2 regions of the Dehalobacter sp. TeCB1 genome follow, and region 1 is predicted to be linked to the other one. Evidence: riboswitches for the same ligand, from Rfam matches in the RefSeq annotation. Region 1 holds a riboswitch; the other holds the start of a gene.

Region 1 (16,244 bases):
TCAAAGAACGATTGTTGTTTGCAACCTGATGTGTCAGAAAAATCATGGCTTTAACCATTATTTAATGGTGGGAAAGTTGAGTTAATTACAGTTACCTATCATTCACAACAAGGTCTTCCTGCATAATCTTGTTAAAAACAGTAACCAGATACGGATCAAATTGTTTGCCGGCGCACTTATTGATTTCAACAAGTGCACTATAGGGGTCCATGGCCCGTTTATAGGGCCTTTCATGCGTGATCACATCGTAGGAATCAACAATAGAAACTATCCTCGAGAACAGCGGGATTTCATCTTCTTTCAGCCCCTGCGGGTAACCTTTTCCATTCCACCATTCATGATGACCGAGAACGGCTTCTGAGACATGCGCTAATTCCCTGGACGACTGCGTGATCCGATAGCCGATTTCGGAATGTTTTTTCATAATGCTCCATTCTTCCGGGGTCAAGTCACCTTGTTTTTTTAAGATTTCCCCCGGAACACCGATCTTGCCGATATCATGCAGCATTGCAACTTGGACCAATTCGACGATCTCTCTTGGGGACAGGCCGATCTGACTGCCGAATTTACTGACCAGACTTTTCAGCCTCATGACATGGGCTTCCGTCTGATAATCTTTTTCCCAGAGCAGTTTTTCCAGGAACTCGATGATGGCAAGGCGGGATTTCTTGCTTTCATTTAATTTGTTGCTATACATTTTTTCCTCAGCCTGGCTGATCATTTTTGCCAGGGGTTGTTCCCTGTTCTCATAAACCGTCAGGCCAAACGAGATATCTATTGGTACCGTTTGCGGGCGGGAGATTTTTAAATTATTTTTAATATTGTTTAAAAACACGCCGGCCTGATCAAGCGGCACACCAGGCATGATAATGATAAATTCGTCCCCGCCCCATCGGATAATCACATTCTCAGTGCCGATCGTCTCTTGCATGATTCTGATCCCGTCAGCAAGCAATTCATCCCCTTTTTCATGACCAAAGGTGTCGTTGATCAGTTTCAGACCATTAAAATCCCCCATGTCCAATGTTGCAGGCATGAGGGTTTTATCAAGGAAATCTTCCAGCACATTTTCAAAATAGGTACGGCTGTAGGCCCCCGTTAATTTATCATAAATGACAAGTTTTCTGATATTTGCTTCTTTGCTTTCGAGCTCCTCCCGGATGCTTTGAAAATACAGGGCCTGCATATTAAGATAAGCAAGCAGACCAACAACACCGGCAACTAAATAACCTACAGACGGTGAAATAACGTTAATTAATTTGCACAACGGATAAAGTAAAATCGACAAGGCCCAAAAAATATAGGTATAGCCAAGTATTATTCGGATCGGGCCTTGTGGTGTTTTTGCTTTTAAGCATGTCATAGCAGCTTTGGATAATAATGCAATGATCCAGACAACAGATAGAAGTAAAAGAGCGGTTGCCGAGATTCCCTGAACAGCAATACATATAAAAGCAACGATCAGAAAGCCCGTGCCGATATCCCAAAACACCGGGTAGCTTCTGCTAAAAAACAACAGCGTACCCTTGAATATCAGCCAGTACCCTGCGATCGAAGAGGCATAGTTGATAATCTGAAGCACCACGGACGGGCTGTCGGTTTCCAGCAATGCAGTTCTGGAAAGATAGGTTATCATGAGCATCAAGACAGAAAGACTCCATGCTAAGAAATAATGTTTCTTCTCGGAAAAATATAAAAATCCGTAAGATATCAACAAGACCAGGGTAATTGAAATACTGGCTGCAACGATGGAATCCGCTGTCATATTAAATCCCCTCCTCAGAAAAAAAAATCGCGGCCAAAGCAGCCGCGGTTTTCATCTTCTGTGTGCAACCCGACTGTCAATATGCTTCAGCACTTAGACTCGTAGCTTTGCGTCCCTGCTTTTCAACAGGTTTGCCAATGGATCATATGATTTTAACTCAATTATAGTAAAATACACGAAATCTGTCAATAAATGTATGAATAATCAATAAATGTATGAATATTCAGAGTCTGACTATTCATACATTTATTGATTAATATTATGCAATAGATATTATCATCCAGATCAGATTCTTCTTACATGGTTTCCAAATTTAGTTCATGTTTTTTTCCTTTGGATGATCAGGATCAGACCTGCCAGAATCAGCAGGATCGGGACCACCAGGCCTAGATCTATATAGCGCTGAATTGACGTTACAAACATCCCAGTAAAGGATATGCACGCTAGAGCGGTTAGAATAAAAACAGGCACCAGCAGACCGCGCGGGCGTCCGGAAAATAAATAGAGTTGAAATAGACCGACTGCAACAGCCAGCGGATAGACCGGCCAGGTATATCCGGAAAATTGCCAGTGTGTAAAAGTCTCAAAGATGAACAACAGACCAATAACGGTAAGGATACCACCGGGAACTAGCAATCCGGGGCTTTCTTTCTTACTGAAATAGTTGAATTCAAAAGCAAGCCCGAGAATAAGGATCAATACCGGCCAAAGAAATTCCATACTGAAGATTTGCCAGTTGCCAAGATTATCTATAAGCAGCAAGCCTCCTGTAAGGATTAGAATGATTCCCCAAAATAAGCCGCTTTTGTTCATATAGAGCCTCCTCTCACCTTATAAAGGTTAATAAGATACTCGAGATTTAAGAACTACAAATTCGTGTTAGATAATGGATTATTTTGATAAATAAAGTTCCCCGTCGTAGGAAGAAATCCTTCCATATAGATCAGGCCGGCGGTCTCTAAAGATCCCCCACTCCAGCCGCTGAACCTCGAGCTGGTCCAGATCAAATTCCGCGATTAGAACCGCTTCTTCGTTTCGTCCAGCCTCCGCTATCTTATTACCCTGCGGTCCGGCAATGAAAGAAGAACCATAGAAGGTGATTTTGGAATCATCCTCTTCCTCGACACCAATCCGGTTGGATGCGACCACAGGGATCAGGTTCGCGGCAGCATGGCCGAGCATGCAGGCCTGCCAATGGTCTTTGGAATCGATCGCCTGATCCATCGGTTCTGAACCGATGGCTGTCGGATATAACAGGATCTCCGCCCCCATCAGGGTCATGCAGCGGGCAGCTTCCGGGTACCATTGATCCCAACAGACGCCGACTCCAATCTTGGCGTAGCGCGTTTGCCAGACTTTAAAGCCTGTATCACCGGGGTTAAAATAGAATTTTTCCTCATAGCCCGGCCCGTCGGGGATATGACTCTTTCTGTATTTGCCGAGGATCTCACCATCGGCATCAATCACGGCAATCGTATTATAGCGCGCGTAGTTTTTCTTCTCATAAAAACTGATCGGCAGGACGATCTCCAGCTCTCTGGCAATTTTCCGGAAATGTCTGACTGCTTGATTATCTTCTAGCTCTGCTGCATAAAGGTAAAAATCCGATTTTTCTTTCTGACAAAAATACGGGGTTTCGAACAACTCCTGCAATAGGATGATCTGCGCGCCCCGGGCTGCTGCCTCCCTGACCAGTGTCTCCGCCCCCGCAATATTTTCTTCAACGTTACTGGTGCAGCGCATCTGGGTTGCTGCCACTTTGACGTTTCTCATCGTTAATATTCCTTCCCAATGCCTGATTTCGGTGTGTTCTGAACCTGATCTTACAGGTGTTTCTACTATTTTGTTAATTTGTATGCATTTTCTATTTTACATGATGCAGAAAAAAACCACAACGCAGAAGAGCGCAACATATAACAGATGTATCTGCTACGTTCTCCTCTTTGTTTATATTTTTATTTCAGATTTTGGTATATATTGTCGGGCAATTCATACACTGACCTTCAATGGTTTACAGCAGGCATCTGCTGGGTTGTACAGTGAACATTGCCGCCTTCCCCAATAATTGCCATTCCATTAATGGTGCGGATCCGTCTTTCTGGAAAGATCCCGCTCAGGGTCCGAATAGCCAGGGCATCTGTTTCGGCAGCCTGGCCGCCAAATACAGGTAAAATAATTCCGCCGTTGACAAAGTAAAAGTTCAGATAACTCAGCGTCAGGCGTTTACCGTCGGCAAATACGGCGGGAGGCTGCTGTATTGGGATGATTTCAAAGGTTCTTCCTCTGGCATCCGTTTCTCGGCTTAACACCGCAAGGTTTTCCCGGGTAATCGCATAATTCGGATCGCAAGGGTCATCACAGACCTGAATCAGGATTTTGCCAGGCGAAGCAAAACAGGCGATATTGTCGACATGTCCGTCTGTTTCATCTCCACATAAGCCTTTTCCCAGCCAGATGACTTTGTGGATACTCAAATATTTCTTCAATAGTTCCGTAATCTGCTCCCGGGAAAGATCAGGGTTGCGGTTCGGATTGAGCAGGCATTCGGCCGTTGTCAAGAGTGTACCTTCTCCATCCACGTGCAACGAGCCGCCTTCCATAATCAGCGGCGCATCAAACGGTTTCAGGCCGAGGTGCTTCAATATTTGCGGTGCGACCTGGTTGTCCAGATCCCAGTCCGGATATTTGCCGCCCCAGGCATTGAAGTGCCAGTTGATGCCGGCTATATCTCCCTGATCATTGACGATAAACGTCGGCCCGTTATCCCGAAGCCAGGCATCATTATGCGCCAACGGCAGGAGCTCGATCTGCCTGTTCCGAAAGCGGCCTTCGAGCAGCAATCGTTCTTTGGGGTTTACCAATACGGTGACGGGTTCAAATTCCCCGATAGCTCGAATAATGTCGGTATAACCCTCGCAAACAGCCTCGTAATTTTCCGGATGACACATTGATGCCCCGACCGGCCAGGAAATAAAGGTACGTTCGTGTCTGGCCCATTCCGCAGGCATTCTATATTTTAAATCGCTCGGAAACATCAGTTTATCCTTTCTTTAGCAACAACATATATCATCATTACTTTCAAATCTACTTTTGTCATGATGATTATTTATGGTTCATTTTACATGAAAATCCAACTACTTTTCAAGGCATAAAATCACCCCACGATGATTGTGGGGTGCATCAGACAATATTCAATGATTGATGGGTATACGTTAAAGTTATTCTTTATCTTGAAACTTTTCCGTGTCTTCACGCCGGATCTGGGCGCGTTTGATCTTGCCGCCGATCGTCTTCGGCAGTTCGTCGACAAATTCGAGAATTCTCGGGTATTTATACGGAGCCGTCACCTTTTTGACATAGTTTTGGATCTCTTTTTTTAACAATTCAGAAGCCGTATAGCCTTTGGCCAGCACAACAGTCGCTTTGACGACCGTTCCCCTAACAGCATCCGGCGCGCCGGTCACAGCACACTCCACGACTGCGGGATGCTCAATTAGTGCACTTTCAACTTCAAAAGGACTGATCCTATAGCCGGACGCCTTGATGACATCATCATTGCGGCCAACAAACCATAAAAAGCCGTGTTCATCCCAGTAGGCCATATCCCCTGTGTGGTATGTATCGTCATACCACACTTTATGGGTAGCAGTTTCATCCATGTAGTACCCACAGAACAATCCGGCAGGTTTATTGGAATCAGCCTCGCGGATGACCAGTTCTCCTTCGACTCCCGGAGGGCATGGAGCTCCGTTTTCATCGACCACATCGATCTTGTAAGCCGGGTTCGGTTTGCCCATTGCTCCCGGATAGATATCCAGCCATTCAAAGTTGGCAACCAGCACGGTTGTCTCGCTCTGGCCAAATCCATTTAAGATGCTTAAGCCGGTAATGCTTTTAAAACGGTTAAAGACATCCGGATTTAAAGGTTCTCCGGCTGTGGAGCAGTGAACAATCGAGGACAGATTATATTTTTCGAGATTGTGTTCAAGCAGAAAACGATAAATTGTCGGAGGTGCGCAAAACGTGGACAGCTTATATTTTTGCATCATTTCCAAAAGCTTTTCCGGGATAAACTTATCCATATCATAGACAAACTGCACCGCACCGCAAATCCACTGGCCGTAAATTTTCCCCCAGCCGAATTTAGCCCAGCCGGAATCGGAAACCGTCAGGTGCAGCCCGCCGTCCACGACGCGCTGCCAGTATTTAGCCGTCACAATATGACCAAGCGGATAGGTGAAGCTCTGAATGGCCATTTTTGGCATGCTCGTGGTCCCTGACGTGAAATAGATGATCATTGTATCGTCATTCGTTGTCGCGTCAGCACCTGTCGGCCGGACCCAGTTTTCGGAAGCAGCCTCCATGCTGCTGTCAAAATCAACCCAGCCGGGACGCTTAGCACCGACCAGAAACAGCGTCTGGAGCGTTGATGATTCTTCCCTGGAAGCTTCGACATGGTCGAGAATTACCGGATCATGATAGGCGATGATCGCTTTAATCGATGCGGCATTATTTCGATAAATAATATCCTTCTGCGTAAGCTGATTGGAAGAAGGAATATAGATCGCGCCGATTTTGGCCAGAGCCAGAATCGCTATGTACACTTCATAACGCCTTCTCAGGATCAGCATGACTTTGTCGCCTTTACGGATCCCGGCTTCGCTTAACATGTTCGCCGTTTTATCCGAGTATTTTTTCAGATCGGCAAAGGTAAATATCCGTTCATTATCGTGGTCGTCGCACCAGACCAGCGCTGGACGCTCTGGTTCCAGACGGGCATATTCATCGACGATATCATACGCAAAATTGAAATTGTCAGGTACTTTCACTTGATAATTCGCACAAAAATCTTCATAAGAATCAAAATCGGTTTTCCCGATATATCTTGAAGCGAGGTTCATCTGTTCACATCCTTTATAAAAGTATGACGGTTAAAAATTTTGCTGATCTTTTTTCGAGGGCTAGCATTTTATGTGGAATCAAGGAATTAAAATACAGAGAGTCTCCCGGGTCCAGCACATATTCCATACTGCCGATGATGACTTTCATCTTGCCTTCCAGACAGAAGTTAAATTCCTGTCCGTGATGGGAAACAAGTTCAGGACTATTTTCTGCATCCAGGGTCACCAGCAGCGGTTCAATTTTTCTGTTAACGTACTGATAAGCCAGACTCTGAAAATCATACTGGTCATACCGTTCAACTTTGAGACCCTTACCCTTTTTGATGAAGCAGACATCATGCAGTTTGGGCGAGACACCGGTAAGAACATCCGTTAAATCGACCTGATAACAATCGGCAATTTCATAGAGAATACTGATCGGAATATCATCTTCTCCTTTTTCATACTTCAGATATTCTTGAACAGGTAGTCCGATTTTACGCGCAGCCTCTTCTTCGGCCCAACCGGTAAGTAATCTTAAGCCTTTAATTCTCTCGGCAATATCCCTCACCTTTTCATTCATCTTTCAAGCCTTCCTTTCGCGTGAAATAGTGGATCATGTAATGATCCTCGAGGTACAGCCAGCGGGCCTTACACCTTTGTTCCTGCACAACGGCATTTGTCTCGAGAAGATGATCCGCTTTTTTGGCATCTTCCAGCAGGCAGAATGGGCAGGCATGATGCCGTTTGGCGACCGTGGAATAACAGCGCTCGCCAAGTTTGACACCGCTGTCCTGCGCTGCCTTATTTGTGGCGACAACGATCCGGCGGCTGGTAATCAGATAAGCCGGTTCTTCGATCAGCTCCAAGCCCTTGACAAAGCATCCGATGTATTTCTGTTTGCGTAAATCAAGCTGAATCTTCATAAAGCGGGTGTGCTTGATTTTATATTGATTCAGACATCGGGTGATCCGGCTTTCATCTTTCTGGGAATGAAAAAGGAATTTCATCCCGTATTCAAAGCCGTCATCTTTGGGGGTCTTGCGAATAATCAGCGCATTAAATGAAAATTCTTCATTTTCAAACGTAAACATGATATCGATAATGACAATATTGACTGGAATATCCACTGGGAAAAAAGCATATATCCCACCTGTGCTCAAATCCAGGATTGCAATCGGAAATGTTTTCTCCACTTCGACCTTCCGGTTGTTAATCGAGGAAATCTTCGCTGTGGCTGGAATATCATGGATCAAATCGACACGGAAATACTTCCGCTTTTCCTGAAAGTCTTCCATCCAATCACCTCATGAAACAGTTTGAAAATCATGTCAATGCGTTTTTCTGATAAATACCATTTTACATGATGTTGGATAGAACCACAACGAATGTACCCGCAAAAATTTGCGAATAATATGCCACGGATGAGTCCGGACAAAAAAATACCAAAGTCCAAACATTGATTTGGAGACTCTGGTATTGCTAAAAAACACAATGCAGAAATATTGAGTTTTATCGTTACAAGTTTTACAGATTATTTTCCGGATAAAGTGTTTCGGGTTTCTTTTCTGTTTTTTTCTTTTTTTGTTTCATAATATTCTTTGGATTTTTGTCGCCCATACCGATCCTCCCTCACATGTTATAGGATCATTTTATCCATATTATGGATATTCTATACATTGTAAAAGGGATGCTGTTAAAAATGAGACAGCACAAGTATCAGCAATGGAATTGATAAACAGCTAAGCAAGGTTGAAATCAGCACCGTCTGTGATGCCAGACGTGCATCATTTTTGTATTCAATCGCCATTAAAACCGTATTGGTTGCAATAGGCATGCCGGCCATGATGACCGGGATGGCAATTAGCCACATCTGATCAATCTGAAAGATATATTTGACCAAAACCAGGGTTAATAACGGCATCACAAGCAATCTGACGACCGACAGGATATAAATACCGATATCACTGAACATCCGTTGAAGCGGCAGTTCACTTAATGTCGCCCCGATGGTCAGCATTGACAGAGGAACACAGGTATTTCCAATCGCATCGATCGTGCCGGTCATAAATTCGGGCAGCGGAACAGCGGTGATAAATAAAATGAACCCGATGATACTCGCACCCACGCCCGGATTAATAATTTTTTTCAGGTTTAGCCTTGTAGGATGTTCGGTTTTATTCGCATTCATGATTTTAATGCCAAGCGTATACAACAACAAGTTAAACATAATATTGTAGATCGCAGCATAAAATATTGCTTCTTTGCCATAGAGCGCCTGAAATATCGGAAAACCTAAAAAGCCTGTATTTGCAAAAACAATTCCAAAATTAAAGATGGCTTCTCTGGTCAGATCTTTGGTCAGGATCTTCGCTGTCAGTTTCCCGACGAGAAAGGCAAGACCGTAGCAGGGTATCGTAAGCAAGAAAACAAAAAGTGCCGTATGCAGCCTCTCCGTAGTAAAAGATACTCTCATCCCGGACAGGATCAAGGCCGGAAGTGCAATTGTCAGGACAAATTTAGAAAAAACCTGAGTCGCTGCCGGTGGAATAATCTTCACTTTGGCCAGGACATAACCCAGTAAAATCGTTAAGAACAAAATCCCCAGTTGATTATAGACGCCTTGTAGTTCCACTTTTCTCTCTCCAATAGTTTAAGCTGAAATTTTACGAAAGTTATACAATTTATTATTATATCATAAGCTGAAGTACTTTTTGAAATGCTTTTGGAATCGGCAGGTCCTTCAGTTTCTCCCGGGAAATCCAGGCAAGCCCTGATTTTACCTCCGAGTCCGGCTTGAGCGAGAACAAAATGACATCCATTTGCCAGACCTGATGTGTGAAAACATGCCGAACGCTGCCCAAGTATTTAATAAATCGGAGATCTAACTCCCAGTCGCGACGGAACAGTTCTTCCGCAGAAGAAGCAGATTCCTTTTGGACGAGCGGCAGTCCCCACATGTTGCCGAGCAGCTGTGTATTGCTGCGGTACTCCATTAGAATATCCCCGTCGTTACAGACAAGCGCCGTCCAGTAATCGAAGCGGGCCGCTTTTTTTGCTTTCTTCTTAACCGGCAGGACAGTCTCCCTGTGCGTACGATGGGCAGTACAGACGGTACGCCAGGGACAGTCCCGGCAACCGGGAGTATTGGGTGTACAGCACATTGCGCCAAGTTCCATCAGTGCCTGGGTAAATTCCCCCGCCCTATCTTTGGGAATCATTTCTCTAATCATTTCAGCAATTTGCTTTTGCGTTTTTTGCTGGCTAATGTCAGCTTCAAGTCCCAGAAGACGGGTTGCGACCCGCAGTACATTCCCGTCAACAGCCGGATAAGGCAGATTGTAAGCAATACTTGCAATAGCCCCAGCCGTATAGTCACCGATTCCTGGCAAAGCGCGGATTTCCGGATAAGTGCGCGGAAAATTCCCACTGTACCTGTCATGTACCACGATGGCAGCCTGATGAAGGTTCCTGGCCCGACGGTAATAACCAAGACCTTTCCATATGGCTAAAACGTCCCCCTCGTCCGCGTCAGCCAGACTGCCAATATCCGGAAACCGCTCCAGGAACCTCAGGTAATAATCTATAACCGTATCGACCCGTGTTTGCTGAAGCATGATTTCCGATAACCAGACCGCGTAGGGGTCGTTCGTTCTTCTCCAGGGCAGCTCCCTTTTATTTTGGTCATACCAGGCCAATAATAACGCAGCAATCTCTGACGGTTTCTCCTGAATATTTTTTGGTTTATCTACTAGATCCGCTAATTTATTCAAGCTGCCTCCCTGTTATTCGCCTCGATGTTTGATATTGCTAATTACATGCATTTTAGAGTTAACAAGTTACTGGTAAGAAGATCAGGCTTTGCTTCAGAGCTCGTCAGCCATTTTCCGCAGTCTGGCATCCGCCGTACAGAAAATAACCTGACGCGAGTGTGACAGTTCCTGCAGATAAGCCAGTGCTTTCTTCCAAAATCCCTCGGTTCCGTTCATTGATCCGGCCAGAAAGAACAAAGGAATCTCAATGCTGCTGTCCTCAAGAGCGGCTTCAGCAAGGGCCAGACGGTAAGCAAAATAATACGAATAGGCTTCGGCCATCATCATTTCTTTTTTATCCGACAGGTTCAACGAAAATGCCCGCCTCAAAAACCGCTGCGCTTTAATCTTTAAAACAATGCCATTCTCGGCCTGCCACTTTTGCAGCGAGGCTTCAAGCAGTTCCGCCGTATCATCAAGGGTATGCTGTAATTCCTGATAGGCCTGCCATTGCTGTTTTACGCTCCCAAGTTTTTTCTCCAGGTCATGGTCAATTTTCACAGCCTGACTATCCTGAAGGTCTTTACGGATCTTCTGAAGCCGGCTGTTTCTCTCCGAAAGCGCCTGGCGGGAAGCCGCCAGGGCGGCCAGCCTTTCTGCTTCTGGCAGACATGCTTCACGTTCCAGTTCGGCAAGGGGTTCTAAAGTTCTGGATAGTTGATCCAGATTCCGCTTATTTAAGGCGATATCATACTGTTCTTTCAGTAAATCATATTCTTTTTCAGTTTCTTCTTTGATCCGCAGTTCACGTGCAATCAGCAGCACGGCCTCAAGGACCTCGTCAATATTGGCATCAGCCGAGATTCTGTTCTGTAATTTTTCCCGCAGCTGTGACGCATATTCCTGCAATTTCTGTTCTGTTTCCTGCTGTTGCCCTGTCTGTACCTGCAGCGTCTGAAGCATTTCCGCACCATGGCTGTTTTTCTGCCAGTACTCGTCCCAACCGCTTTTCCAGGACGAAAAATCGGAAGCCTTAACCATCGCAAAAGCTTGTTGCAGCCGCTGACTGCGGGACAAAATGATTCTGCGCAGTTCTTTTTCCCTTTTAACCTGTTTCCTGACCAGGTTATAATCCGCCTGGAGCCGGTCTGCGGCCTGTTTCTGATTCTGGTACGCTTCGATCTGCCGCGTGAATTCTTGATAGTCTGCAGCTTGATATTTTTGCAGAAGCTTTGTCAGACGCGAAGCCAATCTGTCTTCGATGCTGACTGCCCCTGACCGCCGGATAACCCTCCGGTCAATCATACGTCCGAGTACAGAGTCCTGCCATTTTTTCAAGCGTGTGTATGATCGGGCAAGTGAACGTTGGTCTTTGTCAGTCATACCGGCAATCAGCGCATATTTTTTGAGTTTGGCTTTTTCTTCATAAAGGGACCCTTCCAGTTCCTTCACGGTATCAGCCAAACCGGCAAAGCTTTCAAGTTCCTTCTGCGCGGCACGAAGCTCTTCTTCAGCGCTGCGTAAGTGCTGCTCCTCATTTTCCGGCAGTTGCCGATAGCCGGATGATCTTAGTGAATCCTGAAGCTCGTTGATGGCCTGAGTCTGCCGGGTGATCAAAGCTTCACCCTGTTCCGCCTCTTTTTGAATCAAGGCCCAGGCATAACACTCTTCCCGCAAACCTTCAATCATGTCCCAGTCAACCTGTTTATCCTGAACAACGGCCGCCAATCGAATCCCGGTATCCCTGCGCAGTTCTTCGAGGCTGGCAAGTTCACCCTGCAGACGGCGCAATTCACGGTAATCAAGGTTCTCTCTCAGGATAACAAGCCGCTGCTGAATTCTTTCCATCTCAGCAATTTTCTCCGTCATAAGATGCTGTTCAGCCTGCAGGTTCTTAATTTCGATTTGCAGAAAGCGCTGTTCCTCCTGCCGGTGGCTTGCTTCTTCCCAATCTCTTCTTAACGCATCATACTCGGCTTTAACCTGAGCCATTCCATCCGCCTGTTCTTCGACGCGTTCCTTTGCTCTGGCCAGGGCGTCATGTACCCGTTCCAGGGAAAGCTCTTCATTTCCGACCTGCTGGAGATTGGAGACCCTTCGGTACAAACCATGCTTATTGGTATCCGGCCAGACAATAAAGCCGCCCTGCCGGATTGCCTCAAAAGTCATATTCAAATCTGTTTGTTCTCCGGAAAGCAGGATTTCTGCTAACCCTTGTCTCTTCCGCTTGTCTGACGGTACTGCCGACACCCGGTCGTCATAGTATTCCTGCAGTAATTGACACAAAGCTTTTGCCAGTTCGGGTTCCTCCAAATACAGCACCGTAAAATCCCCGGGCAAGGACCACTCCGTATCCCCGAGCAGCGGATGCCCCTGCAGCCCGATCTTATCAATCCTCATAATCTTCCCGTCCCTGACTGATTGCAGCCAATCCAATTTTCTGGACCAATTCCCAACGCCGCTGTTCTTCAGGCCGGTTTTCTGAAGAAAGGCGTTTTTGGATCTCTCTTCCGAATACTTCGGTTAAATCCGGGAAGCCGCTGGTTTGGCGTCTTATACTTATAACATTGACATCGGCGCAAAGAGCCGGACCAGACTGGGATGTATGGTAAACCTCAAAGTAGCTGAAGTCTTCGGAGAGAAGCTGATGCAAAGTCTGGACTGTACTTTCCGGATCCGGATATGGCCCAGACAGAACAATCCGGAACAAATCTCTTTGCCGTTCTTCTTTCGTTGTATCTGCCAAAAGCCCGCTAGCAATCTCTTTTGGTTCAGCCGCCTGCGGCCAGAACTTTTCAATGTAGTTCCGTCCGCCAAGTTCCACAAAATCAACCTGTGTCAATTTCCCGTCTGTTTCTCCAAAAAGCACGCCATGCGGCCCGCTGTCCTGAAAGCTCCTGGCTTCAGGGGATCCGCAATCTGCCCAGAAAGTATCACCAATCTGATGCAGCCCACTGAATTTCTGCTGATGCCCTAACGCCAGATAGGTTAAACCACTTGCTGTAATCGCCTCTGGCTCCAGAGGAATAAACCTATCCGTATTTTTTGGGGACGCTATCTCTGCATGGAGCAGCATCACCTGAATAGGTGCGTTGTGTAAGACCGGCTGAATCATCCCCAGATCAATCAGCTCCTGACGGTAATTCGTCCATCCCGAGCCATAGATGACAGTTCCTTTGGCCGGAATTTCAATATGACTGACGCCCCCCGCAAAGATATGAACATTACCGGGCCATTCAGCAAAACGGTAGGCCGAAGAGATGACCAAAGGATCCTGATCCCCAGGGGTGATAAAGACACGGGTGTCCTTCAAGCCAGAGAACGACCTGTAGACACGTTCGACCGTTTCTTTACGCGCATTCTCTTGGTCGAATAAATCCCCTGTCACAAACAGAAAATCCACTTTTTCTTTTTGACAAAGCGTCAAGACGGCTTCGAAGGTATGCCATAAGTCCTGATTGCGCATTGCTATCCAGCAAGCCGGTCCTTCCCAAGAACGGCTGTCAAATTGAAATCCGGCACAATGCACAAAACGGATGGTAATTGCCATTTTTTACACCTCACCCTGATGACACCAAAACATCAATCGATCGTCGCTTACCAGCCATGTAAACATCACAGCAAGCAGAATGTTTGCTGCCAATACGATTTCCCAAGTATGGTGTTATGTTAGTTCTTGGGGACCCCGGCAAATTCCTGCTTACAATTGCAACTTACTTTTTCGCTCGATAAAAAAATAAAAAATAAAAGCCAGAAATCTTTCCGGCTAAGATTCTGCATGTTTTCATACAGAAAAACTGCTTTCAGACAGATTTCTGGTTGATTCGGGCCAAGCGTCTGCGACGGGTAACGATCCTGTAAATCGCAAAAATAATCAGCGTCATAACAACAAGAACAACGGTATAGACCGTCAGGGTTATTTTGTTCGGATTGGCGAGCAGGGATATTGGATGATGGCCGTTGTCTACCACTTTTCTTCCAAGTATCATGCCGTAATCATCGGAGATCGTTGGAACTCCGCCGACTTTAGCAAAGGACTGAAGATATAAGGCGAGGGCCTGCCATTCTTTGACTTCGGCATTATTTCCGGCTGTGTCTTTGACGATCTGGGCTTCAAAATCTGTAACCGGTATACCTTCTTCTGTTTTCGGCACAATCGATAATAGACCGTAAGATTTATCGCCGACGATCGAAAGCATCTGAGCAGAATACAGACCGGCAACCACCCTGTATAATTTGGTATCGTCAATCTCTTCAATAGAGCCTTCCGGCTTCTGCAACACGGCGTCAGTGACCTTATTGAATATCATCCGGTTCGGATTATACGTGAAATCAATACCTGACATGAACAATTGGGCTTCAGCCATCATCGGCGAGATCGAGGCATCTACTTCGCATAGAGTCTTTAATTCCTGGCCGGTTAAATAGACAGAAACCAGCGGATACCCCGGAATATTATCCGGACCGATCCCGAGGGAGCTTACGCTGAAGGCGTCGGCTGCCGTGATCGCGCCCTTAAAAAAGGTACCTCTGATCGTCCCGGCAGGTACAACTGCGACATCCACCGGAACATAGCCGGAACCTTCCGCCTTTTTCACAGCATAAACGTAGGCATCAGAAATCAGGTTGGCCAATGGATCTTCCTGATGCGTATTCAATATGTCGTTGACCTTCCGGAAGTTATAGGGGGATTCTGCCAATACTTGATCATAATTTAACTGAAACGGAGCAAAGAATTTGTCCTGAACCTGTTGTTTGAACTGACTTACAATACCGGCAATCCGTGGATCCTCAGGCAGTCTTTCATCGATTGCCGGCAGACGGTAAGCGACAAGTCCCCAGTCTGAAGAACCGGATTTTTGAGAAATTTGCAAAACACCGAGGTACTTGCAGCTGTCTCCGGCGGAACAAATAAGTGTCTTGCCTTTGATGATCGGTTCTTCAAGTTTGGTGTGGGTATGGCCACTGATAATCACATCAATATCGGGAACTTTTTTTGCCAGGATCTGGTCTTCAGATTCGGATGCCTTTTCCCAGGTCCCGGAATGGGATAAGCAGACAATTAAATCAACCTTTTCCTGGTCTTTCAGGATCGAAACGATCCGTTCGGCGTTCGCGACTTGATCCGTGAATTCCACTTCGGCTTTCGGTGCGTTGGATGCCGCATCGTTTCCAATCAGGCCAAAAACACCGATCTTTACCCCATTCTTTTCAACGACGGTGTATTCGGTGATCCCATAATCCTGATAAGCCTGTTGCAGAGCTGCCAGCGAAGGCGTTAAGCTGCCGTCCTCCTTGGCCGGAAAGGCAATATTGGCCTGAACGATCCGGGGCGAAATCTCCCCGTTTTTCCGCGCAGCAACAGCTGCCTGAAGGCTGTCGGCCAGTCCGGAAGCCCTGTAGTCATATTCGTGATTACCCGGGGTTACAACATCATACCCCATCTGCCCCATAACGCGAAGCTCCGGGGAGTCTGTCCGAAAAATCGTCTGAAATGGCGTTCCCATGGAATAATCTCCGGCATCGAGGAGCAATGCATCCGGGTCACCCTCTTTCTCGGCAGCAATGGCGCTCTGGAGTCTGGCAAATCCGCCTGACTGATTTATCACACCGTTTTGTTCGTCTTTGACCGGCAGGAGATGATCATGCATGTCATGTGTAAACAAAATCGTCATACTCTTCTGAGTTTCGGCCGAGGCAATAGGAGAATTAATGGGCAAAACAAACATTGTGCCAATCAGGAAAGCAACCAAAGCAAATTGGATCCTTTTCATCATCTTTCCCTCCTCATTTCTATATCTATGCTATCGGTCTACCTATCTGTCAATCAATCTATCTATCCGTCTA
Region 2 (16,244 bases), on a different contig from region 1:
TGTTTATGGAGAAATTTTAAGTTGATAAAGTAATGGTTGTAATATAAACGAAGGGTGGAATATGGTTCTGCCCTTTAAATACGAGGGATGATAATATGAGCAGAGTTATTTTTAAAATGTCCTTCAAACATCCAAATTTGAAAGATACTGTTAGTAAAAATGTTAGTCATGTTCAATATATTGCTACTAGATCCGGGGTTGATAAAACTATAACGGAATCTGATTTAAAGAGAGAGCTTGAAAAAGGAATTGAGGATATTGCGCCTGAAGGGTCCAGTGATGAGAGCTATGTTCGTTATATTGATGAGCGACCAAGATCACATGGTTTATTTGGCCCGGATGGAATAGAAGAACCTGGTGCAATTCAAGATGAAATATCCAAAGTGGAAAGTTTCGTTTGGCGTGGAATTGTTTCTTTGAGAGAAGAAGATGCAATTAGCCTTGGATATCTTAAAAAAGATCAATGGCAAGATATGTTACGTAAGAAAATTCCCGATATGGCTAACCAGATGGGGATACCAATAACTAATCTAAGATGGGTCGGAGCTGTACATATGGAGAAGGGCCATCCCCATGCTCATATAATGATGTGGGAAAAAGAGCCTCAAAAAACTATTGGGATAATATCAGGAAATAAATTAACCACAATACGTAAGCTTTTAACTGATGAGATTTTTGAAGAAGAAAGATTCCAGCTTATGAATGAAAAAAATATTATGAGAGATTTAATTCGGGATCTTGCCCAGGATGATATAAGTCATATTTCTAGAATTATGAAGGATGTCCGTACATCCGGGCATGAGTTAAAAACATTTATTCGAGATATGAATTTGGAAGGTGTCTCTCCAAAGTTATATAATGAGCAAGAACAAAAACTTATCCTTATGGTTAAAGACTTATCTGATAAGATGCCAGGAAAAGGAAGAGTAGCTTTAAAATTTATGCCCGAGGACATTAAAGAAGAAGTCCGGGCAATAGCTGATTACCTATTAAGGCAGCCTGAATTTAATGCTTCATTAGAAAAAAATTTGAAGTCTACAGAAGAACTAACTAAGATGTATACTGGCCAGGAGGACGCAATCCAGAAGGCCAGGGAGAATGCTTATAATGATATCCGAGATAGGATATGTCAGATGATCTTAAAAGGAGCTGTAGAGTGGCAAAAAGATAGTTTCTTATATGCTGACCTAGAACTTTCTTTAAAGGCTGTAGATTTTATTCAAAATATGTATTATGCGATTGATCTTATGCCTGAAAGAACAAAGGTATTAGCTTTGGCGATATCAACGATGATGAGATCCGATTACACAGATGATGATATTTTAAATGTATTAAAATCTTACCTTCAGAAAGAAGATATTCATTATCCGGAACAATCATTAGGAGCTTTAATAAATGAAATTCGTGGTAATGGAATTAATCTGAATGAATTATCGTCCCAAAAGAAAATAGACTTTTATCTTTCGGTTGCAAAAATGAATGAACTATCAGAGTTGGACGCTTTTCAACAAGGTAAAAAGCTTATTGGATTAGACAGTTTAGAATTGGAAAAAAGGTTATTAAGCTTACAGGATTCCGGTTTCATAAAAAAAGAAATCGATTTTGAGGACGGCAGCAGTGAATATTATTGTCTGACAAATAAAGGTATTGAAGAAATACTTTCAGTGAAGAGTCTTGATAAAGCTGAAAAAGAAATCCTGAAAATGCTGGGAAAAAACGAGAAGGAAGGTGAAGGACCCCCTTCATTTACATTTCATGAATTATTAGATAATCAAGATATTTTTGGTGGTCTGTATGATAAAGATCCGGATGAGTTTAAGATCGGGAAATATGATACTATTGTTCGAAAAGAATTTGGAGAACATAACAGAATTACATTTAATGAACTTGAGGATAATATCTATAAAAAATATACAGATGAAAATTCTGAGGTAAATGAAAGTAAGGCTGAAGATGAGCTTGAGAATCTTAAAAAAAGAATTGAAAAGCTAGTGCTCAATGGCTTCGTTGAATATGATAAAGCAACCGGCATATATTCTTTTACTGATGAAATGGAAAAATATTTTGAGTACGACAAGGAAAAGGGTGTTTATCTATTTACAGATCAAGCAATAGATGAACTTCATATTCCCGTGCAAATGGAATTTACCCGTTATGATGCAAACGTGACTTTAGGTTATATAGATAAAGCTCCAGAGGGCCTTTTGACACTTGATTCTCTAAAGGAAACTATTCAGAAGGAGATTGTCAACCAAGAGGCCGACAAAGTATATGAAAGACTTAAGTATTTATTGGAATCTAAAGATGAATCCTTGGAAAAAATAGTAAAGCACTTCATTGTCGAGGATTCAACCGGGAATTTATCTTGTACCGAAGAAGGGCAATTTCTTGGAAAAAGTCTTAATAGATTTGATAAATTTATTAAGAGTGAGACAGGAAGCGAATTATTAGAGTCTCTTAAAGGGTTATCCGATGAGGAAGCAGTTCCCTTGATGGGTAATTTTAAGGAGCAATATGAGAAAGGCTATATTATTCGGGATGAATCCGGAAGTTTGATAATCAATCCTGTCTATCGGGATATAAAGGACTTACTTTATCAGGTTTATAAAGAAGGTGGGAGTTTGAATAAGGCAGCATTAAAAGGTATTCTACATAAAAATATGTTCAATCTGGAAGCACAAAGAACTTTTAAATATTTAATCAGGAGATTAGATAACCTTAAAAAGGGTAATTATTTGACCGGCGCAAAGGGAGAATATAAATTAAATGCTACCGGTATAGAAAAAAGACAAGATTTATTAATTCCTCAAAGAAATCTCTTACGGAAAAGTCTCACATATTTAAAGCAGCTTGGCTTAATAACGCAAACAGGCATGAGTTATCAGGTGACCGAACGTTACTATAAATATATGAAAGACGTTGCAATAAGTAAAAAAGATAAGACAGTGAGAACGAGTAATCTTCCGAATGACATTGTTAAACTTATTGATCGGACACAAAATAAATTGGATGTAGGAAAGATTGAACGTAATAACAACAGAATGTTAACGGGGAAGTATCTCAACAATGCGTATGCTGAAGTAGAGACTAATTATCAAAGTATTAGGTCTTTCTGTAATGTTCAGGATATTGTAGATAAACCAATTAAGAATCTGGCTACAATCTTATTGGTATCCGGAATTGGGTTTGAGCAGGTTAAAGAAATGCTTCATAGTTGGAATATTAGATCGAATTCTAATATAAACACGGAGCTAATTAATGATATCTCAGATGAAGCATATGAGAAATACTTAGAAAATAAACAGTGGGGCAAATCAACAGTTATTTCTACTAAGGAATGGAAGGAAACTTTTTTGGCACTTGGAGTACAGGATAAAGATATTCCTAAGTGGATGTATAAAGGGGAGAATTGGGAAACATTTAACCAGCATGGCATCGGAGCAGCTACGATGGCAAATGATTTATGGAAAAGTGTATGGAGAGAGTTAGAAAAACAAAGAATGCAGCAAGAAGCTCAAGCTGAATTTATGAAGGATCGGATGAGTAAGCAATTAGGGCTTAGAAATAAAGAAGCCGAAATAGAAAAAATTAGGAAAAGTAAGGATAGAAGCGCATTATTTAGAGAAGATGAGTTAGAACGCTAATATCTTGAGTATAAGGCCAAATCTGCGTTTGTAAATTTGTAGCAATTTGGTAAATAATGATAATAAGTTTTATATTATTTTGATTACGTTTTGTAATCAACCTAACAGAATACAAGCCTTTCAGTTAATAGCAAACTTGGCGAAAGCCAGGGACGCAAAACTTCGGGTCTAAGGTGGAAACACTATGATAGCCGAGTCGCCTAGAGGGTTATTTTATTTTCAGGCGTTGCTATTGGCAACGCTATTTCTATTTCAAGGAGGTAAATTTTGGCTACTCTATCTAATAAAGAAATTGATAAATCAATTAGAATACGAACAATATCAGTTATCGTTGTTATTATATTGGACGTTTTACTTTTACCTTGGATTATTAAATTTCCTTCTTTTTTTGTTAAGGATTTCGTTAATGCCCCAACACTATGGTTTAATTACGGATTGGTAAGAGCTATTAAAGATCTCTTTTCTCAGCCTGATTATTTAAAACTATTTTTGTTTCTGCAACTTCCTGTTTCTGCTTTTATAATTTGGATAACCTGGAATGTGGATCGTTTAAAAAAGAAAAACAGGATAAAAGACGGGATCGGGGGGCCGGAACCTGCCGGGACCGGGCAACATGGTACAAGCCGGTGGCAAAACAAAAATGAAATGGATGAGACTGTAAATGTTTGGTACACCGAAATGCCTTTAAATAATAAGGGTGGAATAGTTTTCGGTATGGAAAAATCAAAAGGTGGGAAAGAAAAGGTATGGTTGAATAAAGAGGATCGTCATACGCTGATTCTAGGGGCAACTCGATCCGGAAAAGATAGGAAAATCCTGATGCCTACTATTTGGGAACTTGCAAAAGCCGGGGAAAGCATGATAATAGGTGATCCAAAAGGTGAAAGCTACATAACCACAAGAGATTATTTACAAAGTAAAGGTTATAAAGTCATTGCTCTCAATCTTCGAGATCCAGCTTTAGGAAATCAGTGGAATATGTTAAATCAAGTAAATAAAGCAGTTGATAATAATGATATTGCCAAGGCTTCAGAACTGGCTTGGAATATTTCAAATATTATTGGCAAACAAAACTTCGGCAAAGGGGATCAGCCTATCTGGCAAAATGGTCAAGAAAGTGCCCTGGCAGCATTAATTCTTTTAACGGCTTTTAATAGTGAGTTTAAATTTCAGAGGCATATGGCAACGGTATATCATTTATTGGCTTTATATGGACAACCGGTTATAACTCCTAACGGTTTTGAATTCGTTCCATTATTGGAATATATGAATCGATTACCAATAAAACATCCGGCAAAGGCAGCCTTCGCGGTGGCTTCTATTGCTCCTTATAAAATGAGGGCGAGTTTTTTTACTACAGTATTATCGAGTTTAAGACTTTTCACAGATCCTAATATTGCTGATATGACAGCAAAGCAAGACCATGAATTTGCAGATATTGGGATCGAAAAAACGGCTGTATTCTTAATTATACCAGACGAAATCAGTACAAGAGACGTTCTTGCAACTCTATATATTGACCAGGTATATCAATCTTTAGTAGAGCTTGCTAACCAACGTGGGGGAAGAATTCCAAGACGTGTAAATATAATTTTGAATGAATTTGGTAATTTGCCTCCAATACCAGACTTTGATAAAAAGCTTACCGTTGCCGGTGGCCGTGGGATTAGATTCACTCTAGCCATTCAGGATATTACTCAAATTAAGAAGCTTTATAAGGAAAATGCCCAAACAATCACGGGTAACTGCCATGATTGGATATATTTAAAAACTGCCGATGTAGATACAGCGAAACTTATAAGTGAAAAAACAGGCAAATATACGGTGGAAACTGAAAATGCAAGTAGCTCTATCCAATCAAAGGGACACAGTATGAGTCACGGGGTCGGGTTAGCTCAAAGGGCATTACTACTTCCGGATGAAGTTCTCAGATGGAATATTAATGAGAGTTTAATATTGCCTATAAGTGAATTTCCTGCAAGATATCCATTACCCGATTTATCCTTGTGGAGTGCGAATAGTGAACTTGGTTTTTCGAGTACCGGAGATAAGGATGTGGATATGGAGAATGCGAGACAGATTCTAGAAAAAAGATGGGACCAAACACCAAGGAGAATTCTTGAAGATGTTAAGATATGGCTGCCTGATATGGGCGAATCTTCGGATTCTGAAGGGGGGGAATTTATTCAAAGTAATGATGATGGTACACAGTTAAGTCTAGACAATGAAATGAACGAATCGGATGAATATGAAAAAGACTTTTTATAATTTTAGGAGGAATTAAGATGTCTAAAAAAAGAGTATTGGTATCTCGTATTAAATCTATATTGATTCTTGGGCTTGTTATCTCGTCATTCGCCTTGCCGGTTTATGCGGATGAACCTAAATTAGTTTCTGGTACATTGGCTTTATTTACAGCAGCAACGTCATGGCTTACAGGTTTAATCCCTGTGGGTTCGGGATTATTCCTTGGATATCAAGCATGGCTTAAATCGATGTCTGAGGATCAGGCTATCATTGCGGAAAAAAATCGTCTTATGAAAAATGTACTTATTGGGGCTGCTATCGCTACAACCGCAAGCGGATTAGCCAGGATAATTCTAGGTTTCTATAGCTGATTATGTAAAAGATGCTTAAAAAAGCGTCTTAACTTCAAGAAAAGGGATGGTTGAATGTTTGATTTTTCTAGTTTATTAGGTGGTGCGGTCCAAAGCTTTTTTGAAAATTTATTCAACCAAATTATTAACTTTTTTGCAACCACTTTAGTAAATATCATGAGTACATCTACGGATGTTCTTCAGTTGCCTTTTGTTCAAAATGGCATACATTATGCTCAAGGATTAGCTTTTGTAGTTTTAGTCTTAAAGACAATGAACGAAGCTTTCCAGACCTATATATTACATCAAAATGGTGATCCTGAAGCAGATCCAGGGGGATTGTTAATTAGAACCGGCCAGGCTGTTGCAATAGTAGCTACATTACCGTGGATATTACCCCAATTGTTCATTTTTGGAACTAAAGTAGCTACAGATGTAGCAAATTTAAGTACAGGTAAAATGGGTTTAGAAGATTGGGGTATATTCCTAAAGAGTCCTGGAACGATGAGCATGGTAATTATTTTGATGGGCCTTGGTATGGCGATAATATTGTTACTAATCGGTATCCAAACAATGATTAGGGGGGCTGAATTAGCTCTTATGGCGGTGATAGGCCCTATATTGGCCTTAAATATTACATCGAATAATCAGGATCTATGGAGTAGTTGGTTTAAACAGGTAATTATTATTTGCGTTTCTCAAGCGGTACAAATATTTATGGTTAAGGGTGCCTTTTCTCTTATGACTAATGAAATATCTGCAAATGGGCTGCTCTTAGTTTTGGGGTGGCTCTGGATCGCTTTAAAATCTCCTGCTTTCCTTAAGCAATTTGCTTATTCTTCAGGTTTTACCGGGGCCGTTGGCGGTGGAGTGAAACAGGCTGGATCTATGTACATGATGAGGAGAATGCTGGCCCGTTAAAGGAGAATAGAAATGGAAGCAATAAGTTATCTCTCAAATTGGATTACATGGTTATATGCAGTTATTATCGTTGGTGCAGGGTTTATGATCACTTATCAGGCTATTATGAAAACATTTACTACAGATGAGGATGAAACCGCATCACGAAATTTAAGAATAAAACAAACAATAAAAGGGGCTATTGTAGGATTATGTTTGAGTGGCCTAATTACAATTATTAAGAATTTCTACATGTAGGGGAGTATGATAAATGAGCAGCCTTGATCAAGAGAATTCTTTTACAGAATATTTAATTCCGGCCAATGTTACGACAAGATTTGAATTTTTTCCCGGTTTGGGGTGGTTCGAATTAGGATCAATTGTATTGGCCTGTATTGTAGGTGTTATTTTATCGTTTCTGTTAGGATTATTACCATTTATTTCTATAGGTGTGAGAATGTTTATAATTGTTATCCCCACGGTGGCAGCCTTCTTTATTGTAAAAAGAGATCCAACGAGTGGTATGAATCTCTTAGATACATTGAAAAGTGCTAAATTATTCAAGGAAAAGCAAAAAAGGTATCTTTATAAAATTGTTCCCGGAACGGAGGATTAAGTATGAATGTTCCTTCACTAAAGAAAAATAAACAAGCTATTTCTCAGGAGGAAATAACACGTCAAAAACGTGAAAAAACAGCTCAAGATTGGATACCTGTTGCGGATATAAATAGATCGATAATTTACCGAAAAGATACAATATTAGTTTCGATGATCCGTATTTGGCCTCAAAACCTTGAATTATTATCCGATACAGAACAAAAGAATAAGGTCGAAGCTCTGGCCGAACAACTTAACGGAGAAAATAAAGCAATGCAATTCTTTTGTATCGGCCGGCCGGTCGATTTAAATAATTATCTTGATTGGTTACAGGATAAAGCAAGGATCGAACAGGACTTCACTAGACGAAAACTGCTAAAGAAATTTATTAAACAGGCTTCCTTAACGGCAAGTAGCGGTGAAACAATGGAAAGAAGATTCTATTTAATACTTGCCAGCACAGTGGATAAGAATGCTGAAATAGAACTTGGCAATCGTACTACTGAATTAAGAGATAAGCTAGGTAGAGCTGGTCTTTCGGTAGATGTTTGCAATGACGATGAATTACTTGCTGTTCTGGCTTTATTCGCTAATCCTGTACAAGCAAGTTTTGAGCGTAATGAGTTGGAATTGTCCCTAGCTCCATTATTAGATGTGTAATAGGAGGGTTTATCATGGCGATAAGAAAAGAAAAACAAAAAGAAACGAAAAAAGATATTAAGGTCCCAGTAAATAATCATATTCTAGATATCATTACTCCTATGGCAATAGAATTCCGGGCAAAAGATTTTTACTATGGGGAAAACCTTAGTAGAGTAATTGTTATTAGGAATTACCCATCAAAGGTAAGAATCGGTTGGTTATCTAGAATTGCAAATATGGAAGGGGTTACTTGTTCTATTCATCTTACTCCTACAAATTCATCAAAGCTTACTGAAAATATATCAAAGAGCATCGGTGAAATTGCTGGTCGAATAAATAATGGTGGATCTGCTTTAATGATGCAACGTGCAGAACAACAATACAGGGATGCTAATACATTACTTCGTAAAATTGACCAGGAACAAGAGAATGTTTTTTATGTGACTATAGTAATTATGATATCTGCTGGTGATACAGAAGAATTAGACAGAAAGAGCAGAAAAATTGAAAGTGCTTTAGCTGGTTCAAAAATGAGGGGTAGGGTTGCAATGTTTAAGCAGGAGGATGCTTTGCTTGCTGTTTCCCCTTATGGTATATGCCCTCAAAGTATAAAAGACATGGCAAGTAGAAATATGCCATTAAGCACGATAGCAGGGGCTTATCCTTTTAATTCATCAGGAATCAATGATGGTACGGGATGGATTTTTGGAAAGGACAACCAGGGAGGAATTATACTTCTCGATACCTGGATGCGTGGCGGTGATAGGACAAATAGTAATTGGACTTTATTAGGAGTTCCGGGGGTAGGTAAATCTGCTACAGCAAAGCATATTATTGCAAATGAATATGCTTTAGGGACTAAGATTATTATTATCGATCCTGAAAGAGAATACAGGGACTTATGTAATAATCTTGCTGGCCAATGGATTAATTGTGGCGGTGGTGTTGGTGGCAGAATCAATCCTTTGCAAGTAAAAGAAGTACCTAAAGATGATGAGGGAGAAGAGAAGGAAAATAGTTTATTTAAAGATGAAGGAAAAGGGATGGGTAATTTAGCCCTTCATTTCCAGATTGACCGGACATTTTTTAAATTATATCTTAAGAATTTAGATGATATGGACCAAGCTATTCTTGAAGAATCATTAGAGGAACTTTATCTAAAACATGGGATAACTTGGGATACAGATACTTCACAGATTCCAAATGAACAGTATCCGATCATGGAGAATTTATATAACCTTATGTCAGAAAAACTTAATCTATCAGATATTTCAGACCGCAAAAGAGATAAATATGAAAAGCTTTCATTGTTGTTACGCCGAGCTGCTATAGGAGCAGATGCAAGTTTATGGAACGGGCATACAACAATTGAGGCTAAAAATGATTTTATTGTTCTTGATACTCACGATTTACAAGAAGCAGATGAGCAAATAAAAACAACACAATATTTTAATATCCTGACTTGGGCCTGGAATCAGTTGTCTAAGAATAGAGAGGAAAGAGTTTTGTTAATTGTTGACGAAGCTTATCTTCTTGTTGATCCTGAAGTGCCCCAAGCCCTTCAATTTTTAAGAAATGTAAGTAAACGTATTCGTAAATATGAAGGTGGTTTGGGAGTAATTTCACATTCGGTTGTTGACTTCTTAGATCCCGCAGTTAGAAGACATGGACAAGCATTGCTAGATAATCCTTGTTTTAAATTCTTTATGGGCACAGACGGTAAGAATCTTGAGGAACTTACAAAACTCATGGACTTAACAGATGCAGAGCAAGATGTTTTATTAAAAAAGAGAAGGGGTGCCGGTATTCTTATTGCTGGTTCAAAACGTGTCCATGCAAAAGTAGAAATTGCTGATTTTGAATTTGAGTTATTTGGTAAAGGAGGAGGAAATTAAAGAATTTTAAATAATTGGCGGTGAGGTGATTTTATGGCAGCTCCAATAATAGGAATTGCAGCGAAAAAACTTATACAAAAGATTATATTAAACCTGTTTACTGATCCGGAAAAAGGTTTTAGAAATATATTGCTGATAGTTCTTGTGCCCTTAATGGTAGTTATATTGTTTTTTGCAACTCCTATTGTTTTGGCCGTTAGCGTTCCTACTATATTGTTAGATAGCGGTAAAAACGGAGAGATAGATAAAGTACAATATGAGCTTGTATTAACTTATCAGGCTGCCCCTGATACCCTTAATAAGGAAAATTTAGATTGGATTGACCAAGCAAAAAAGGAATACTCATGGTGTGATGATATCGTTGTATCCTATTCATTTGATCTATCATGGCAGCATTTAATAGCTCTGGATTCTGTATTACTTCAACAGGATTTTAAAAAAGCCAATCAAGCAGATATTCTAAAAATGGCTAGTAAATTCCCAATTCGAAATGTAACTGTAGAAACCTATACTGTACAGGAATTACGTACAGGTTCTTATACAGATAAAGATGGCAATGAGCAAGAATATACCTACACTGTAGAAGTTACGAAACATCGAGCGAAAATATCTATTACAACAAAACCATTTAATACAGTAATAAAAGAATTAGGGTTTGATGATTTTCAAACCAAAATGGCACAAAATATTTATAACACGATTATTGCAGCAGATATTGAAGGACATTTGAATCTTTATGATGATATAGATTTAAGCCAACTCCAGGAGTATCCCCCAGGTAATGCTAATATCCCATATTTTAACCAGACGGACAAGCGTTGGGGTGCATACAGTTATGGTAAAGTTGGCACGATCGCCAGTTCAGGGTGTGGACCTACATCTTTAGCTATGGTGGTTGCCGGTCTTACGGGCCGAAGTGATATTAATCCTAAAAGTGTCGCTGATTGGTCCGTTGTAAATGGTTACAGGATCGAAGGGGCAGGTTCAGCTTGGGCCTTAATGACTGCCGGTGGTGCAAACTATGGGCTTAGTGTTGAGGCTGTGAGTAGGATGAATCCTGAAGCGATTGTACAAGCACTAAGTAAGGGTTATCCCGTAATTGTTGCTATGGGGAGAGGACATTTTACCAGTGGAGGACATTTTATGGTATTACGGGGTTTAACTGAGGACGGTAAAGTATTAATAAATGATCCTGTAAGTGTAAAGAGAACAAATCAAGCTTGGGATCTGGCAATAATTATGAATGAAAGTAGTACAAATGGTGGGGTAAATGGTAGTCCTTTTTGGATATTTAGACCATAGGAGGATTAAATGAGAAAAAATATAATTCTAATTGTTTTGATAATACTTGCTGGTAGTATTGCTCTATTTCTTCCTGGTATCGTATCAAAAGAAGAAAATAAAAGAAACGAGGCTAAGATAGCTCAATTCAATAATGAAGTAGGTTCAAATAATAATACAATTATTGAATCTGAGGTTCCAAATGATATAAGAGAGACAGAAGTTTATGATAAAGAACAAATGTATTTCCAAAATATAGAACCTTTATATTCATATTTTAAATTTGCTGAAGTAGAGACTATAAAACAGAAAGTTCAATATTATATCCATACATATATTGATAAAAGCATACTCGATTGCGAATTGGTTCCGGATAGTATAAAGCAAGTGAATAATACAACCACCTTCGAATTTTCTATTAAAGATAACAAGCCGGTTGATATTCAGGTTGATAAAGAAAATGGTGAAATAAAAGTGAGTATTATAAATAGTATCAAATAGACATTAAATGAATGTACATTAATTTATATAGGATAAAGGGAGGATTTTGGTTTAATGGATGATAGAAAGGATAAAAAAAAAGAAGCAACATGTAATTTTAAACTACCCGAAGATGATTATATAGAACTACAGCAAATTGCATCTAAATTATATGGAGGATTGAGTTTATCCGATATGATGCGTACGCTTACCTATGCACAATTAGAAAAGGTTCGAAAAACAGGGGACCCTAAAGCGTTTTTAGATTGTCTTATAAAAAAAGACTGATTAACTATAAATGGAGGTTTTTTCCTTGTATCAGGTTTAAACCAGTGTTATAATTATAACATAAGTTCAAACTAATAAAGAAGGTGGTTATTTGAAAGGATTAACCGTAGTAATATTAAGTGATTTAAAACAAGGTAAACCAGTGGAAGAAATCTCCAATAAATTCAATTTATCTCTTCAAGCTGTTTATAAACTTGCAAAACAATATAACATAAAAACATCCCCGAGGCTCTTATCAGCAGATGAAAAAAAGGCCAATAAAAAACAAACAGATGCACAATATTACTTAAAGAAAAGAAAACTTAGACAGGAATTAGATTACTTGTATGAACGGCCTGATATTCCAATGCCGGATCTACCACCTGTAGCTTGTAAAAACAGTGGATTGGGTGCTTGCAATTTATCATGGGTCTTTTCACAAGAAAACAAAAAATCTTCTGCTAAAGAACATAAAGAAACTCAACATAAGTATGGATTGAAAACTCCACGCTAAGATACCGGTGTGTCCGGACATATTCGATATTTTTTTAAACCTTTTCGCGCTTTTTTAACATAAATCGACATTGGTTGATGATATATTGACCCTTTTAATAAAGAGGGTTTTTTTTGCTTTACTTTTAATATATAATTGTGGAGGATAATTAATGATTGAGGTTAAAAATGAATAAGCTTCGTAGTATCCATCAATCCCAATTATTATCAGAGATAGCAGAGGATTCAGGGCTTACAATTGCAACTGTAAAAAAAGCTTTTGAATCTTATGAAAAGGTTTCGAAAGATAGAATTATGGAAGGAAAAAAAGTACCCTTGCCTGGTGGTATGGGTTATATATATTTAGCACTCTCAAGATCAAAACCGCAAGATATTTATTTAAAACTGACCGATTCACATACTACTATATTGCCAAAATTACGTACATTTGTATCTTTTTCAGATCCCTGGAAAGAATTTATAAATTCAAATCTGAAAACTCCAGAAATAATAAAAAAACTACTAGACCTGAAAAAATAATAATAGCCTTAAATCAACCGCCTTAACAGGCGGTTTTTCTATTTAAGTGAAAGGTTTTATATTCGTAAATTTATAATAGGGGTGAAAAAATGTATGCAGTAATTTGTAGACCTAAGTATTGGGAAGAAATCAGTTCGGTTATTAGTTCTCTTGAAGAACATATTGTATTTAGTAAAATTCAGGATGAAATTGACTTTACGGATGAAATGGAGCAAATAAACCGTATTTCTATTAAGCATTTGATAATAGATATTACGGCCATACAGAGCCAGAAAGAATTCTTAAGATCTATAAAAAATTATCGCATTATGAATGATAGGACTCAAATTATAATTATTGCGCCTTTTTTTGAGCCAGGGAATGAATTATTACATTCGCTTGTTTCTATGGGGATATATGACATTCTTGCCCCGGCTGATGAATCTATAGAGGATAACCTTGCTATTGCTCCATTACTAATAAATTCCTTGAAAGATCCTTCATCTTACAAAAGAGCTGTAAGGTGGATTATTGATAATGATAATCCGGAGAGCCAGGTCCAATCAAAAACGAATAAAATTAAGAGTAAAGAGTATCATGACAGCCAAGAACAAAACGTAATTCAAATCATGAAAAATGATATAGTCCAAATTATGAAAAATGGTTTAAAAGAGACAATGCTTTCTTGGGGTTGGGACTCTTCAGGTAAAAGTTTCTTTATTGTTAATCTTGCCGTGAAGTTAGCTAAAAGTGGTTCTAAGGTAGCTCTGATAGAAGGTAATCTAAATAATTCTGAACTGTTTTCATTCTTCCAGATAGAAGAAAATCATGAGGGCTTGGAAATATTATTAAAAAATAGTATGGATGAGGATATTCTAGATCATGCCTTTAAACCGATTAAGAATTTATTTGTATTTGCTTCTATGCCTTCAATTGTAAAACCAAAAAACTTAGATGTAGGGCTTTTTAAAGAAAAACTTCGAGATAAGGTTGACTTTATTCTCTTAGATAACCCTTCGGCCATTAATAATGATCTAATAAATAATATGAGACAAGCGAGTAAGGTTTTTGTAGTGGTTACGCCAAATATTGCGAAGTTGGCTGCTTTATCACAGGAGCTTAAATCACTTTCTGAAGCAGGAATAAATCTTGGTAAATTTGAGGTAATTTTAAATTTTTATACGGCATCAAAATTGATTTCCCCGGAATCGGTAAGTTCATTATTAAACATAAATACGGCAGCAGTTATTCCACCAATGTTTCCAGGCGGCTTTGAGTCTCATATGAAAGGGAAACCAATTATACTGTCCTCCGAAGGAAAAGAGGTAGAGGATTCTTTAAGTAAGATTCTGGATTCACTTTGGATTACAAAGAATTCCAAAAAGAGTTTTATTTCACGTTTTAAAAAGTAAAACAATTATTTAAGGAGTGTTTATTTTGAGAAAAGTATTATTTATCGTTGGTTTAATTATTGCTTTAGGGAGTGGAATTGGTCTGTATTTACAATGGAATAATGCAAAGGATTTAATGCCGGTCGTTTATGCTGCTACAAATATACCGGAGGATACCGCCCTTTCACAACAGCAATTAACGGTCCAAAATGTTCCGCGCGAGAGCGTTCCAGATGGTGTGGCCTCAAATATATCACAGGTTGCAGGTAAAACGCTTAACTGGCCGCTTAAAAAAGGTGATCCGGTTAGAGTTGATAAAGTAGAACAAAATGCAAAAACACCTATCTCAAATTCACGTTTAATCTCTTTCAAAGTTGATTACAATGGCTCTATTGCGGGTTTAGCGCAATACGGCCAGACTGTCGATGTTGTTTTGACGGTTGATGCCAATAAACAAGCAAGCACACCCTTAACCGGATATGTTATTACTAATCTTTTTATAGAAGCTACGGCAGATGCGGCTGGTAATATTATTTCTTCGGTAGATTCGCCCTATATTAATAAATCTTCGGGTTCAAGTATAACTGGCAACGGCCAAGTTGCCGGTATCCCTTCGGAAATCATTGCGAAGGTCACACCTAGACAATTCTTAGTATTAAAACAAGCAGAATCAATGGGAACGCTTTCTTTGGGTAAGCGCAGTCAGGAATCAAATAATTTTTATAACATTAATGAGTATATTGAAAAATCTAACATGAGCGTATCAAGCACATTTGTATTGAATCTTTTAGAAATACAAAGTTCAAAATCAGAAACATCAGATGTTACAAAAGGTATTTAATTGGAGGTAAAAGAGAATGAATAAAACCAAGCAAATCATTACCCTTTGGAGTGTTGGGAGTGTTGGTAAAACGACACTCTCTTTAAATCTTGCTCAAAAAATGGCGAAGGAGTCAGGTTTAAAAATTGGTCTGCTGGATTTTGCGGTTTTAACGCCATGTATTCATCTGTTTCTTGAATTAGAAGATAAAAACAGCTCTATTGAATACATTTTAAAGTCCTGGCAGGATGACTTTGCTTACCGGAAATTACTTGAGGAAAACGCTTATATATCCAAAGATATTTCGAATTTATTATGCTGGACAGGCTTGACTAGAAACCCGGAATTGATCGATAAATTAGGGACAATCCAAGCTCAGACGATTATCTCGGAATTATCCCAAATTGTCGATATCCTTTTTATTGACGTTCAAAGCGATACTCTTTTAGTTCCTACAGATATTTCGCTGAAAATGGCTACGAAGGTGATTACTGTTGTTGACCAAAACCGAAACACTATCGAGAATACAGCCAAATGGCTCAATAATCTCTATGCACGAAAATTGGATATCGCGAAGTTTAGTTTAGTAATTAATCAATACTCCGATAAAGCAGCTTACTCGAAAAATAAAATAGAAAGTAACTTAGGGCTGTCATTACTTGGCACGATACCGGCCATTCCTAAAGATAAGTATGACAATTTAACGGTCACTTTAGGAT

The links. A riboswitch is a leader RNA that binds a small molecule or an ion and turns the genes downstream of it on or off. The one in region 1 is predicted to bind cyclic di-GMP.
Positions count from the first base shown of each region.
Region 2: another riboswitch for cyclic di-GMP. It lies ahead of A7D23_RS09545 (VirD4-like conjugal transfer protein, CD1115 family); the one in region 1 lies ahead of A7D23_RS10980 (diguanylate cyclase).

Region 1 is NZ_MCHF01000045.1:46-16,289, forward strand. Features, by position in the region: gene A7D23_RS10980 (diguanylate cyclase) at 92-1,765, opposite strand; cyclic di-GMP riboswitch class I at 1,826-1,911, opposite strand; gene A7D23_RS10985 (DUF5668 domain-containing protein) at 2,084-2,578, opposite strand; gene aguB (N-carbamoylputrescine amidase) at 2,657-3,538, opposite strand; gene A7D23_RS10995 (agmatine deiminase family protein) at 3,769-4,800, opposite strand; gene A7D23_RS11000 (AMP-binding protein) at 4,984-6,666, opposite strand; gene A7D23_RS11005 (XRE family transcriptional regulator) at 6,680-7,228, opposite strand; gene A7D23_RS11010 (PilZ domain-containing protein) at 7,221-7,943, opposite strand; gene A7D23_RS11015 (AEC family transporter) at 8,342-9,280, opposite strand; gene mutY (A/G-specific adenine glycosylase) at 9,336-10,418, opposite strand; gene A7D23_RS11025 (hypothetical protein) at 10,512-12,797, opposite strand; gene A7D23_RS11030 (metallophosphoesterase) at 12,787-13,947, opposite strand; gene A7D23_RS11035 (bifunctional UDP-sugar hydrolase/5'-nucleotidase) at 14,201-16,174, opposite strand.
Region 2 is NZ_MCHF01000035.1:2,297-18,540, forward strand. Features, by position in the region: gene A7D23_RS09535 (hypothetical protein) at 1-33, shown strand, start outside; gene mobP3 (MobP3 family relaxase) at 96-3,644, shown strand; cyclic di-GMP riboswitch class I at 3,764-3,848, shown strand; gene A7D23_RS09545 (VirD4-like conjugal transfer protein, CD1115 family) at 3,912-5,912, shown strand; gene A7D23_RS09550 (hypothetical protein) at 5,930-6,262, shown strand; gene A7D23_RS09555 (conjugal transfer protein TrbL family protein) at 6,317-7,162, shown strand; gene A7D23_RS09560 (hypothetical protein) at 7,175-7,399, shown strand; gene A7D23_RS09565 (PrgI family protein) at 7,413-7,757, shown strand; gene A7D23_RS09570 (TraC family protein) at 7,760-8,398, shown strand; gene A7D23_RS09575 (ATP-binding protein) at 8,413-10,275, shown strand; gene A7D23_RS09580 (C39 family peptidase) at 10,309-11,577, shown strand; gene A7D23_RS09585 (hypothetical protein) at 11,587-12,057, shown strand; gene A7D23_RS09590 (hypothetical protein) at 12,112-12,324, shown strand; gene A7D23_RS09595 (helix-turn-helix domain-containing protein) at 12,416-12,817, shown strand; gene A7D23_RS09600 (HU family DNA-binding protein) at 12,985-13,335, shown strand; gene A7D23_RS09605 (hypothetical protein) at 13,425-14,726, shown strand; gene cpaB (Flp pilus assembly protein CpaB) at 14,752-15,546, shown strand; gene A7D23_RS09615 (hypothetical protein) at 15,563-16,244, shown strand, end outside.